Microscilla marina ATCC 23134: one gene and its partners. The protein of the gene in region 3 interacts with the protein of the main gene of each other region in a pairwise test. Links are inferred from orthologs where the notes say so. Each region holds a gene or a part of one and is shown on either strand. Other genes may lie near its edges. The genes, in order: ftsZ, ftsA and M23134_RS21740.

Region 1 (5,521 bases), on a different replicon or contig from region 3:
CCGAAGTATTTACCCTAAACTCGCATACTACTTTGCCTTTACATCCCGAATACAATCTCATCTTGCCTACAAAATAAGGGCTCGCTTCTGCGGGTGACTCGTATATGGCATAACGTAAACCACTAGGGCAACGGCTAATCATCTGGCGTTTGAGGTTTACTTTATAACGCCTCGCCAACGGTTTCGTTAAGTTTTCGTGCACAAACAAGCGCCCTCTGGAACTCAATTGAACCCGGTCTTTTTTATCAATCAATGTTGTTTTCGCCTTTACTGGTATTTTATCAACACTACGCGAAATCATTGCTGTGGTAAAAAGAACTACCAGTGCCAACGTTGACACCCCTAAAACAGTTTTTTTTATATGCTTCATAATACTTGTAATTTGATATTATAACTTCGATTTGTTAAATAATTGTATATATTTTAGAGACTTTTAGGCGCTAACCTCAACAACAACTCGGCTATCAATAAATTAGGCACCCAATTAATCCAGGAGGTGACCACCACCGCCAGTTCTGGGTCCATAGTGGGCAAGCCAAACTGCCCTATGCCATAGGTGAGCAAAGGCATGTACAGCCTTAGTGTCACTGCAGAAAACACCAATGCATAACTTCGCACCATCCACTTGCGATGTGCCACAAAGTCGCGTTTAATAGCGGTTTGTAAGGCCAAAAAAGTAGTAATAAACCACAACCATGCTAGTATAAAAAAGGCCAATTGTGCCCAAAAACCTCCATTGGCAAAAAATGCCATATATAAACCACTGGGGGCAGCCAAAAACAAGATAGTAAAAACATACGCTTTGCCTACCTTTCGGTGAAGTTTTGGGTAACGATGACGCAACCTGGGTACAAACTGAAAAGGACCAGTAACCAAACAGATAATGCTAGAGGTAATGTGTACGTAAAAAGACGCCATCCAGGTAAGGTTTTGAACCAGGTTTCCCTTCCAAAGCAAAAACTCTACATCGGTACGAAAGGAAAAGTAATCGAGTACATTCAAAAATACCACAATGCTCCAGAATACAATCATTAACCACCCTAAGCGAAAACCCCAAAGTTGTACTTTATTTTCTATGGCCATATAAGTATATATGCTACAGTAAGTTTTATTGGTTTATACGTAAGACAAATAAAAGCGTGGAAGGGAGTAGAAGAAAAGGAGTATTTTTATTGAAAAAAATGACTTAGTGATCTTTCATAAATAATTTGAGCCATTAAAGTGTATCTATTGCCCTCATTCTTCTCAAAAAAAAAGTTTCATAGTTTTGGCTATGCACCGTTTTTTTGAATCGTCTGAGAACAATATATTTTCTTGAATTGGAACATCTTATTTTTTCCAGATCACTTACCCATTAAATGGCGCCTCTAGCCGACTTTCCGCACGTATGTTCGGGAAAACAAATAATTGATGTAATCACTTGATTGCAAAAGCATTATTTTTTTATGTCGACCAAAAGTTTTACTTTTTGGTATGCAATCATTTCCCATAAGTAAAAACCTTGACCACTTAGGGTTGGTAAGTGGCATGTGTGATCGTTTAAACTTGAGCTCTAAAATAGATGAGCTTTTACCTAACACCAATGGGCTTCATCAAGTAAGCACAGGTACTTGCGTCAAAGCCTTGATTTTAAATGGTTTAGGTTTTGCCGAGCGTCGCTTATACCTGAGTCCTCATTTTTTTTCTGATAAGCCTGTTGCTCACTTATTAGGAGAAAATCTAAGCGCAGAAATGTTCAATGATGATCGTCTTGGTCGTTGCTTGGATGATTTGTATGCCTTTGGTGTAAGTGAGTTATTCAGCCATTTGGCTGCACAGAGTTATGAAATACTGGGTTTGTCAGAAGAAGTAGACTCAGAGTTTCGCCACTTGGATGCGACCAGTTTTGGGTTGGAAGGGCAATATAATAGTGAACTTAACGAAGCAGAGGTTTCTTGCCTTCACATCACCCAAGGTTACAGCCGGGATCACCGCCCTGACCTAAATCAGGTAATGCTTAACTTGGTAGTAGAAAACTCCTCAGGCATACCTTTGCTTATGGAAGGTTTGCATGGCAATACAAGTGACCAAACAAGCTTTGGTCAAACCATTGATGATTATGTAGAACGTTTGCAGAATAATGGTCAGCCTATATGTTGGGTGGCAGATAGTGCCTTATACACTGAGGAAACCATCGGTAAAATCTCAGGTCGGCATTATTGGATCACCCGTGTTCCTTCCAAGCTTACTGCTGTTCAAGAATTACTCCTACAGGTACAGCCAGAGCATATGCAATTCTTCACAGAAGAAAAATTGAAAAACTACCGCTACCAGAAAGTATGCAACAGCTATGGAGGTGTAAGACAAGAATGGATGGTTGTCTTTTCTGAGGCAGGTTATAAGCGGGATGTTCATAGTTTGAAAAAACGTTACCTAAAAAAAAGCAGTGAAGAGCACCAAGACTTTATCAAGCTTTGCAAAAAGGTTTTTAGCTGTAAACAGGATGCAGAAAAAGCCTGGGAACAATTTTCAAAAAAGTGCCAGTACTTGTCAATAGAAGACCTGAATTTTCAACAAGTCAAGGGGTTTAAAAAACCAGGTAAACCTCCCAAAGGAGCTCAAAAACAGACCATAGGGTATCGTATTACAGGGTGTCCACTAACCAAACTCACACACTATGAACAACTAAGACAAAAACAGGGCAAGTTTGTGATTGCTTCCAATGATACAGCACAAAGGTGGGGGAATGGACATAAACTACTGGCTTACAAAGGACAATCTAATGTCGAGAAAGGTTTTAGGTTTTTGAAAGATAAAGCTTTCCTTGCTGATAGCTTCTTTGTAAAAAAGCCAGAGAGACTTGAAGCTATACTCATGATTATGGCATTGTCGCTGATGGTGTATGCAGCTTTGGAGAGAGAATTAAGAAAAAACCTGCAGCAGGAAAAGGAGTTTGTCCTGGATCAAACTAAAAAAGAAACTCAAAAACCCACAATGAAATGGATTTTCGAGTTTTTTAGAGGCATTCACTGCTTGTGGGTTAATCAAGAACAACCTATGCTCATTCTTAATATGAATGAGATGCATACAAAGGTCATTAGGTTACTGGGGCAAGAAGTTAGGAAATACTATCTCCTTGAATAAACGCCTCATAAACAGTGGTTTAATAAATTACTCGGTTTTAGCTACACAGGTGCGGAAAGTCGGCTCTAGCGGAGGTACTTCTTCAAAACTTCTCTTCGAAGAAGTACCATAACTTTGACCGTTTCTATGGTACACTTTATTTTTTGTATTTTGAAAAAGGGCAAAAAAAAACTTCTTCCTTGTAAATATTCAAGGAAGAAGTTATCAGGGGCAACTGGTAAATCACGTCAAAAACTTAGTCAGTTTTGTCAGTAAAAAACTTGTTGTTACCCAGTATTTCGTTTTCGTCGTTTATGTTATAACGCGATATATTATTTTCAGAAGAATGCGGTGGCTCTACTAATTTGACCCCACGACGTAAATAAGCCGGTACGTCTATTTTATCTTTAAAGCCTTCGTTCTCAAAATTTTTGCTCAACTTTTTCAGTTTATTGATTCGCTCATCTGCTTGTTTTATCAACTGCTGGCGCTTTAGGTCAATTTCTGACAAAGGTGGCGATTGAACTGGCGGTTCTTCTTGTTTTTCTATTTCAATTTGTTCAACTTGGGGAGTATTTATGTCCTCTGGTTCATCAGTCAAATCTTTTTTTTTGACGTTAGAAATTGGATCCTCCTCTGAGGCATCATCATCCAGGTCATAAATGACACGTTGGGGCTCTGACGGCTCTTCTATTTTGGGCTCTTCTACTTTTTTAGGTGTATTTGCCTGGCTGTTGCCATTAAGATTAAATACTACGTTTCTCTCTTCTACTTCTTCCTTTGCCTTGTTTACCATTGGTGGTGGAGTAGACTCAACTACAGGAGTATTGATTACTGGAGTAGCAGGAGTGTTTGTTATTGGAGTATTTTGTACAATTGGCTCAGTTTTTTTGGGTTCATTAGAAGCCAGTCTTTCTTCACCTTTAAAGCCAGTAGCAATAATAGTAACACTGATGCAGTCACCTAAAGCAGGATCAATACCATTACCAAAAATCAAATCAGCATCTTCGCCTATTTGATCCTGAATATAATCGGTAATATCGGTTAACTCGTCCATTTGTAACTCAGAGGTTTCGCCAGACATGATTGAAAGCAATACTTTCTGAGATCCGTGAATACTTCGGTTGTTTAATAATGGAGAATTCAATGCCTCTTGGGCAGCTCTTAACGCACGATTTTCTCCTTCGGTTTTAGCAGAGCCCATCACTGCTGCACCAGAGTCGCGCATTACAGTTTTTACATCCTCAAAGTCAACATTGACATAACCAGGTACTGTAATAATTTCAGCAATCCCTTTGGCTGCAGTAGTTAAGATACTATCTGCTTGAGCAAAGGCTTCGCTCATTTTCAGGTTGCCATATATTTCGCGGAGTTTATCATTTGAAATTACCAACACTGTGTCACAATGTTGTTTCAATTGATTAATTCCATTTTCTGCGTGTTTACGTTTTTTCTTCCCTTCAAAAGCAAATGGAGCTGTTACAATGGCAACAGTCAAAACCCCTAATTCACGAGCAATCTCAGCAATAATAGGTGCGGCACCAGTTCCGGTACCTCCTCCCATACCCGCTGTAATAAATAGCATACGGGTGCTTAAGCTCAATAAATCTCGAATATCTTCTTTACTTTCTAAAGCTGCTTCTCTGCCTTTTTCAGGATTAGCACCAGCTCCCAAACCTTCGGTAAGTGCGGTGCCAATTTGTAATTTGGCGGGAACAGAACTCAAGGACAGTGCTTGAATGTCTGTGTTACAAACGAAAAACTCTACATCTTTAATACCACGATCGAACATGTGATTCACCGCATTGCTCCCTCCTCCTCCAACACCGATCACTTTAATTATAGAGTTTTCATTGGCAGGAATGTCAAACTTGTAGTTGTTTTGTTCCATACTTTTTAGGGTTATTTGTGCAACTATCTCAAAATGAGAGATTTAGCGCAACCAACTGATAAAAACCTGATTATCAGCCTATTATGTGCCATTTATATACGATAGATCAAATGATTTATTTGATTTAGATCGAAATATAAGCTATTGAACCGAGATAGTCAAATAATTGATAATCTGTTTTTTACAAACGTTTAAGCCTTTTTTAATGGCTTTTTATAATTGGTTGCCTATGGTGAACCTTCCTTTTTAGAAGAAGCCACTCGACCAAATCCACTTAATAGTTATTTTTTTTGTCATCAAAGTCGTCAATTAACAGTCCTTTGGTACGTTCTATGATTTTCCGGAAAAAATCACCCCCAGAAGCTTGTTTTGCTTTTGTTTTTGTTTTTGAAGTTGCTGTGTTGTTATTAATCTGCGTTTGATACTTTGTATCCCTATCATCTAAAGCTCTGAAACCAGCCATTACCAGCCCTATGGTAGTTGCATACATTGGGCTCTTGGCAGCTTCTACTTTCGTTTTACCAAGGT
Region 2 (2,917 bases), on a different replicon or contig from region 3:
TTGAGCAAAGGCTTCGCTCATTTTCAGGTTGCCATATATTTCGCGGAGTTTATCATTTGAAATTACCAACACTGTGTCACAATGTTGTTTCAATTGATTAATTCCATTTTCTGCGTGTTTACGTTTTTTCTTCCCTTCAAAAGCAAATGGAGCTGTTACAATGGCAACAGTCAAAACCCCTAATTCACGAGCAATCTCAGCAATAATAGGTGCGGCACCAGTTCCGGTACCTCCTCCCATACCCGCTGTAATAAATAGCATACGGGTGCTTAAGCTCAATAAATCTCGAATATCTTCTTTACTTTCTAAAGCTGCTTCTCTGCCTTTTTCAGGATTAGCACCAGCTCCCAAACCTTCGGTAAGTGCGGTGCCAATTTGTAATTTGGCGGGAACAGAACTCAAGGACAGTGCTTGAATGTCTGTGTTACAAACGAAAAACTCTACATCTTTAATACCACGATCGAACATGTGATTCACCGCATTGCTCCCTCCTCCTCCAACACCGATCACTTTAATTATAGAGTTTTCATTGGCAGGAATGTCAAACTTGTAGTTGTTTTGTTCCATACTTTTTAGGGTTATTTGTGCAACTATCTCAAAATGAGAGATTTAGCGCAACCAACTGATAAAAACCTGATTATCAGCCTATTATGTGCCATTTATATACGATAGATCAAATGATTTATTTGATTTAGATCGAAATATAAGCTATTGAACCGAGATAGTCAAATAATTGATAATCTGTTTTTTACAAACGTTTAAGCCTTTTTTAATGGCTTTTTATAATTGGTTGCCTATGGTGAACCTTCCTTTTTAGAAGAAGCCACTCGACCAAATCCACTTAATAGTTATTTTTTTTGTCATCAAAGTCGTCAATTAACAGTCCTTTGGTACGTTCTATGATTTTCCGGAAAAAATCACCCCCAGAAGCTTGTTTTGCTTTTGTTTTTGTTTTTGAAGTTGCTGTGTTGTTATTAATCTGCGTTTGATACTTTGTATCCCTATCATCTAAAGCTCTGAAACCAGCCATTACCAGCCCTATGGTAGTTGCATACATTGGGCTCTTGGCAGCTTCTACTTTCGTTTTACCAAGGTACTCATTCGGGTAACCTACCCTTGCATCCATTCCAGTCATAAACTCAAATAGCTGCTTGCAGTTTCTCAATTGAGACCCACCACCAGTAATTACAATACCGCCTACCAGCTTATTGAGGTAACCAGATTTAATAATCTCTTGGTGCACTGACTCTATGATTTCTTGCATACGCGCCTCGATAATGTGTGCCAGATTACGTACGGATATTTCTTTGGGTGAACGCCCCCTCAGACCTGGAATAGACACAAACTCGTTTACGTTGGCTTTTTCGACAATTGCTTTCCCAAACTTTACTTTGAGTTTTTCGGCCTGTCCAGTCATTATTCTACAACCTTCTTTGATATCAGAGGTTATAATATCGCCTCCAAAAGGTATAACGGCGGTATGGCGTATAATATTTTCATAAAATATAGCTACGTCAGAAGTTCCTCCTCCAATATCCACCAATACTACCCCAGCTTCACGCTCTTCGTCGGTAAGCACCGACAAGCTGGAAGCTATAGGTTCTAGTATCAGGTTTTCTATTTCAAGTCCGGTACGTTTCACACAACGGTTGATGTTGTTGATGGCGCTGGTTTGGGCTGTAATGATATTGAAATCAGCTTCGAGTTTGATACCCGACATACCTATTGGCTCTTTGATACCAGTCTCAAAGTCAACCGTATAGTCTTGTGGCATCACGTGAATAATCTCGTTACCAGGTGGTGTTACAATACGGTACATGTCGTTGATCAAACGATTGACATCATTGCGAGTTATTTCGTTCTCTGCCGAATCACGGGTAATACTTCCATTCTGTTTCAGGCTTTTGATATGTTGCCCGGCAATACCCACATTTACAATGCGTATATCTATGCCAGAAGTCTGCTCAGCTTCTTCGATGGCTTCTGAGATAGCAGTCACAGTTTTGTCGATATTAATTACTACTCCACGGGTTACCCCTTCTGACGGCGCCTTGCCCATGCCTAGTAATTCTATTTTACCAAATTGGTCTTTTTTACCTACCAGGGCACATATTTTAGTGCTGCCTATGTCTAATCCTACTACAATTTTATCTTTCATGTCAGTATTATTCGCAAATTATCTGTTTGTCGAAACGCAAGCTGATCTTACGGTAAGCATTCCAGCCTTTTCGAGGAAGTATTTCTTTATAAAAAACCTTAAATCTATCAAGTTTGCTTTTCCATTGGTTTAAATTACCAAAGTCAACCACTTGTTTGCCTAATTGTAAATACAGTATCATATCTTGGTTTTTAAGCACATCTACTTGAGCTATTTGTGCTTTGAGAAAGGGATCTTGGTAAATATACCTGATCATTTCAAGTAACTCTTTGTCTTGTTTATTGCGTTTGAAATCAAGAGGAGCAGTTCGCTCGCTTTGAGTTACCAGCAATACTCTAGCTGTAAATTTTCTTAAAACGTTAAGCACCACCCCATTATTGTCTACATAAACATCTGCCTTGCTTTTTCTTATAAATCGGGCTATGGGGCGTTTCAAGGTAACATCTACAAACAATACTCCCTTCAAATTTCTTGCTATTTGACATTTTTCTACAAATGCGTTCCCCTCTTTGACTCTTTTTTCCAGGGTTTTGATAGAGATATTACTGAAGCTATTATTGAGCACTTTTTCTTTTCCTCCATTGGTCATTAGGCGGATGACGTCTTCGGTAGACAAAAAGTAATTATCCGCTTCGTTTTCAATATTTATCTGAATATCAGTACATAGTCTTCCATTATGTCTGATTTCGATAAAGCCAAACACCAAGAAAATAATTACAACCCAAAAAGAAATTACAACATTTTTTCTAAATCTTAATT
Region 3 (5,482 bases):
TTTTACCCGCTTCATGTTTTTGTCAAACTGGGCTTTGGTTATGCTCAAAAAATTACAAAAGGCAAGGGTATCCTTTATCTTTACTTTTTTAAGGTCTACCATCAGGTCATACACTGGAGTATTGAAAGCCAACAGCTTACCATTTCTGTCATAAATGAGTCCTCGGTGTGGGTATATTTTTATAGAACGTATGGCATTGCTTTCGGCTTTTATTTTATAGTCGCTTACCAAAACCTGGATCATAAACAGCTTGATAAGGAAGGTAAGCCCGGTAGCCGTAAATAGCCCCAATATAATCCATTTTCTACTGTCGTTCATGCTTGTTTTGTTGCTTTTTTAGGCGATAAGTACTGAATAATAACGCTTAATACAAAAGTGAAAATTGTGCTAAAAAATATTTTAACCAATGTATGGAAGAACAATTTGAAATGTGCAATCTCTATAAAAAAGATCATACTATGGTGTATAAAAATAAGAATGATGGCATACAAACTAAACCTGAGCAGGCTTCGCTCTTTTAGATCATTGTCATCACCTGCATTTTTAGGAGTCACTACCTTTAGCACAAAGGGTCGGATAAAGGCAATGAGTACACAGGCAGCACTATGAATACCCCAGGTATTGTAAAAAGAGTCGACTATAAAGCCCAGCAAAAAACCTGAAAACAGCAAAACATCACGTTTGGTGTCCTGGGGCAGGTTTAAAATAAAATTGATGTACACAAAGCAAAAGGCTACATCAAATAACTCAAGGTTTTTGGCAAAAAATACCTGTAAAATGATGTAGAGTACAAAGTATACTACTTGGGTTACTATGGTTTTGTTATTCATCTATATCTTCAAATGACTCTCGCTCAAGCGACTCTTGTTCTAATTTTAATCTGTTTTTGATGACATATACATAAGACAACTGATTGAATTCAGTGGCAAGCTGTACATCAATGTCAAAAAAGGTTTCTTCTGCTTTTCTACCTACTTTTTTTACTACACCAATGGTAATGCCTGCCGGAAAAGTACTGTTATAGCCAGAGGTAACGATGGTGTCTTTTTCTACTACGTTCAAATGTCGGGGTACGTCCAGCATTTTGGCTTGAGAGGGGTCGCCTCCCTGCCACTGTATGTAGCCCAATGAATTGTTCTTTTTGATCTCTGACGAAATCCTCATTTTAGAGTGCAACAGTGACACTACAATAGAGTAGTGCTTAGAGCAAGATTTGATCTTGCCTACTGCTCCTTCTGGAGAAATGACCCCCATGCCAGGTTTTATACCGTGCAGGCTCCCTCGGTTAATCGTAAGATAATTATTGTGTTTATGGGTAGAGTTGTTTACTACCTTGGCCACATCATATTGGTACTGTGCTACAATGAGCGAATCGCGAATGGGGACTACCTGGGCATTTTTGGCAAATTGTTTTTTTGCCACCAAATAGCGTAACTGGGCATTTTCCTGTGCCAATTTTTCGTTTACATCTCTCAGGTTGAAATACTCCCAGACACTGTTCGACACACCTAACAGTTGCCCGGTATATTCGCTCGAAATGTTATAAAAAATAGTGTTTTGATATTTATTGCGGGTAACAATTAATATCAGGCAGAAAATTTCAAGTAGCAGGAATAAAATGGGAGTCCTGAATCTTTTGATTAATAAAAATAGCGATTGCATATTTTTTACTCTGACAAATTTAAATGTCCCTTACTCTCAGTATTTATAAAGATACCCGATAAATCGGGATTTGCCACTTGGTTCCGGGGACTGAGTACGATGGTATTATCTTACTAACCATTTTAAGTATTGCCTTGTTAGTTTTTGGTTTTGTTGGCAAACTCGCGTGATTTTACAAAACTGTAAATAAAAACTTTGGTTATACTCCAAAATAAAATGCTAATATACACCAAGTACTGCCTGAAAATCAAGCAATAAGTAATTCTTCCATGTATTTTAACATATACACAAAAGAAATTATTATAAGGCGTATATTAGCACTAAAAAACTTAGTACACTGTAAATTAAGTAAGTTGTTATTTAGTTCGAGTTTATTTTGTTTGCTGGCGATCTTTACAAATAGAGCATAGCCAAAGCTACGCGATTTTTGTAAAGAGAAGTCAGAGGGCAAAAGAAGCCGAAAAAAGCATAAGATATTTATTTTACAGTGTACTTAGTATACTTTCAATTAAGTAGGTTACTAGTACCCTAGCTCATCAATACTGGTTTGTATGCTTCAAGGTTTTTTAGGGCAATACCAGTACCTCGTACTACAGCTCTTAATGGATCATCGGCAATATGTATAGGTAGCTTGGTTTTAAGCGCCAAACGCTGATCTAAACCTTTGAGCAATGCTCCACCACCAGTCAAATAAATACCATTGTTGTAAATATCAGCAGAAAGTTCTGGAGGAGACATTTCCAGGGTTTTCAACACCCCGTCTTCTACTTTAGAGATAGACTTGTCAAGGCAAAAAGCAATCTCAGAATAACTCACCTTGATTGTTTTAGGAATACCCGTCATCAGGTCGCGTCCTCTTACCTCGTAGTCGGCAGGTGGTTCGTCGAGCTCAGCCATTGCCGAACCTACTTCCATTTTGATACGTTCAGCCGAACGCTCACCAATCAATAGGTTATGCTGACGACGCATATAGTTTAGAATGTCCTGAGTAAACACATCCCCGGCAGTTTTGATAGATTGCTCGCATACAATCCCCGAAAGGGCAATTACGGCAATCTCGGTAGTACCACCTCCAATGTCTACAATCATAGAACCCACTGGCTCATCTATATTGATACCAATACCTATAGCGGCTGCAATAGGCTCGTGTATCATATATACTTCGCGTGCACCGCAGTGTTCAGCCGAGTCTTTTACCGCTCTTTTTTCTACTTCGGTAATACCAGAAGGAATACAAATCACCATTCGATAAGAGGGTGTGAAAAAACGACTTCCTGAGTTGATCATTTTGATCAAACCACGAATCATTTGCTCAGCTGCAGTAAAATCTGCGATTACACCATCTTTCAAAGGGCGGATAGTTTCTATTTCCCGGTGGGTTTTTTCGTGCATTTGCATGGCTTGTTTGCCAATTGCAATTACCTTACTGTTTTTTCGATCTATGGCAATTATAGAGGGTTCATCAACCACAACTTTATCTTTGTGGATAATGAGAGTGTTGGCAGTACCAAGGTCGATGGCGATGTCGCCAGTAAAAAAATCAAATAATCCCATGGTAGTTTTGCAATATTTATAAAACTTTTCAGATATAGTATTTGCCCTTAGGAGCTTGGTCAAAATAAGTGTCGAGTTTTGGCAAAGGAACTCAAGGTTATGTGAGGTAATTAGCCTTTGGCAGAGCTCGGCAAAGCGAAGCTTTAGCCATCGGTTTTTGCAGTTGTAGCCACAGCTACGGCTAACCAAAATTAACAAAGCATAACAAAGAGTACTATAAAGTCAAAACAGACAGTTATTACGATCAGATTCTAGTATAGGCAGTTGAGATTTAATATTTGTATCAAGTGTTTTAGAACCTGTCAGGTATCCAACACGCTATTTTATTAAAAAACCACTACGCTAGGCAAATATTTTGGAATAGCCAACAGTAACCTACAAAATTCTTAAGTACTGATTTACTACTTCCGTAAAGGTAACAAAGTAAGCCATATACAGGCTAAAAAGCTTGATTGATAGTTATAAGCAGGCTTTTTAACCTGTGTATGCACTTTTTATTAGTGTTTAAAATGGCGAACCCCAGTAAAGACCATTGCTATGTCGTTGTTGTTGCAATAGTCGATAGATGCTTGGTCTTTGATAGAGCCCCCCGGTTGAATTACGGCTGTGATGCCTGCTTCGTGGGCAATTTCTACACAGTCGGGAAAAGGGAAAAAGGCATCAGAAGCCATCACAGCTCCATTTAGGTCAAAACCAAAATGTTTGGCTTTGATAATGGCTTGTTTAAGCGCATCTACTCGCGACGTTTGTCCTACACCACTGGCACACAACTGATTGTCTTTGGCCAGTACTATAGTGTTCGACTTGGTGTGCTTGGCTATTTTGCTGGCAAACACCAAAGCTTTTATTTCGTCGGCGGTAGCCTCTTTTTTCGTCACAGGTTTCAGATCGGCAGCACTTTCTATGGTTGCGTCTCTGTCTTGCCCAATCACTCCATTAAGCAAAGTTTTGAACAACGGAGAAGCGGGTAAATTTGTTTTCTTTTTTAACAAAATCCGTTTTTTCTTGCCTTTGAGAATCTCCAGCGCATCTGCGTTGAAATCGGGGGCAATCAAAACTTCAAAGAATAATTTGTGCAATTCTTCGGCAGTTTCAGCGTCTACGGTGTTGTTAGTAACAATTACCCCACCAAAAGCCGAAACCGAATCCCCGGCAAGTGCTCTTAAGTAAGCCTCTTTGGGGGTACTGCCAGTGGCTACTCCACAGGCATTGGTATGTTTGAGTATGGCATACGCCGTTTCTGTTTCGTCAAATTCTTCCATCAATGCCACTGCCGCATCAACGTCTACTAGGTTGTTGTAAGATAATTCTTTGCCATGCAGTTGGTCAAACATTTCGTCAAGGTTACCGTAAAAGTGCCCTTTTTGGTGAGGGTTTTCTCCATAACGCAATGTTTTTGCCTGGCGGAAGCTTTGCTTGAAACGAGGAAGTTCAGCGTCTTGATTGAAATAGTTGAAAATAGCCGTGTCGTAATGAGAGCTAATGTCAAACGCCTGAGCAGCCAAACGCTTGCGGTCTGCCAAAGAGGTAGCCCCTTGGTTTTGTTCAAGCAAGGCATTAAAATCGTCGTATTGTTCACGAGAGGCAAGCACTGCCACATCTTTAAAGTTTTTGGCGGCAGCTCTTATTAGCGAAATACCCCCAATGTCTATTTTCTCGATGATGTCGCTCTCGCTGGCACCCGAAGCCACAGTGTCTTCAAATGGGTACAAGTCTACGATGACCAGGTCGATAGAAGGGATTTCGTATTGCTCAATTTGAACGGTGTCTTGTGCTTCTTCTCTGCGGGTAAGAATACCTCCAAAAACTTTAGGGTGTAAGGTTTTTACCCGACCTCCCAAAATAGAAGGGTATCCGGTGAGGTCTTCTACAGCGTGTACTTCTACGTCAAGTGATTGGATAAATTTTTGGGTGCCACCAGTAGAGTATATTTTGACTCCGTTTTGATCTAAAAGCTTGACAATTTTGTCTAGTTTTTCTTTGTGAAAAACTGAAATCAGGGCAGATTCTATCTTTTTCAATGTATACTAAAATTTTGGGGTTTTGTCTCAGCCTTGCTTTCTAACTCTCAGGTCTTTTGCCAAATTGTATTGATAAACATTAAGTAAGAATAAATCTGGTGGGAAACGACTTAATCAGGTTGTGTGAATGTGTGAAAATTAAACCTAACCCACTGTTTTTATTGCACGAAATTTTATCAAGTAACTATTTGAGAGCTAAAGACTTAGCATTCTGCTTTTGACAGGCTTTATTTAGGCGACAAAGT

Evidence for each region.
Region 1: the proteins of M23134_RS21740 (region 3) and ftsZ interact in binary tests that used the Escherichia coli proteins (3 or more experiments, as listed by UniProt). The link is inferred for Microscilla marina ATCC 23134 from one-to-one orthologs.
Region 2: the proteins of M23134_RS21740 (region 3) and ftsA interact in binary tests that used the Escherichia coli proteins (3 or more experiments, as listed by UniProt). The link is inferred for Microscilla marina ATCC 23134 from one-to-one orthologs.

Annotation. Positions count from the first base shown.
Region 1 is NZ_AAWS01000010.1:64,286-69,806, reverse strand. The notes cover bases 2,677-5,521. They hold ftsZ (cell division protein FtsZ), read right to left. Parts: upstream 4,994-5,521; coding sequence 3,359-4,993; downstream 2,677-3,358. Other genes in these bases: ftsA (cell division protein FtsA), read right to left, coding at 5,268-5,521; M23134_RS10850 (IS1634 family transposase), read left to right, coding at 2,677-3,123. In the rest of the region: M23134_RS10860 (hypothetical protein), read right to left, coding at 1-370; M23134_RS10855 (DUF2306 domain-containing protein), read right to left, coding at 424-1,083; more of M23134_RS10850, read left to right, coding at 1,474-2,676. UniProt on the Escherichia coli protein: Essential cell division protein that forms a contractile ring structure (Z ring) at the future cell division site. The regulation of the ring assembly controls the timing and the location of cell division.
Region 2 is NZ_AAWS01000010.1:62,464-65,380, reverse strand. It holds ftsA (cell division protein FtsA), read right to left. Parts: upstream 2,159-2,917; coding sequence 842-2,158; downstream 1-841. Other genes in the region: murC (UDP-N-acetylmuramate--L-alanine ligase), read right to left, coding at 2,905-2,917; M23134_RS10835 (cell division protein FtsQ/DivIB), read right to left, coding at 2,166-2,917; ftsZ (cell division protein FtsZ), read right to left, coding at 1-567. UniProt on the Escherichia coli protein: Essential cell division protein that assists in the assembly of the Z ring. May serve as the principal membrane anchor for the Z ring.
Region 3 is NZ_AAWS01000025.1:95,349-100,830, forward strand. The notes cover bases 1,204-4,009. They hold M23134_RS21740 (rod shape-determining protein), read right to left. Parts: upstream 3,217-4,009; coding sequence 2,191-3,216; downstream 1,204-2,190. Other genes in these bases: mreC (rod shape-determining protein MreC), read right to left, coding at 1,204-1,662; purH (bifunctional phosphoribosylaminoimidazolecarboxamide formyltransferase/IMP cyclohydrolase), read right to left, coding at 3,714-4,009. In the rest of the region: mrdA (penicillin-binding protein 2), read right to left, coding at 1-318; M23134_RS21730 (hypothetical protein), read right to left, coding at 315-830; more of mreC, read right to left, coding at 823-1,203; more of purH, read right to left, coding at 4,010-5,237. UniProt on the Escherichia coli protein: Forms membrane-associated dynamic filaments that are essential for cell shape determination. Acts by regulating cell wall synthesis and cell elongation, and thus cell shape.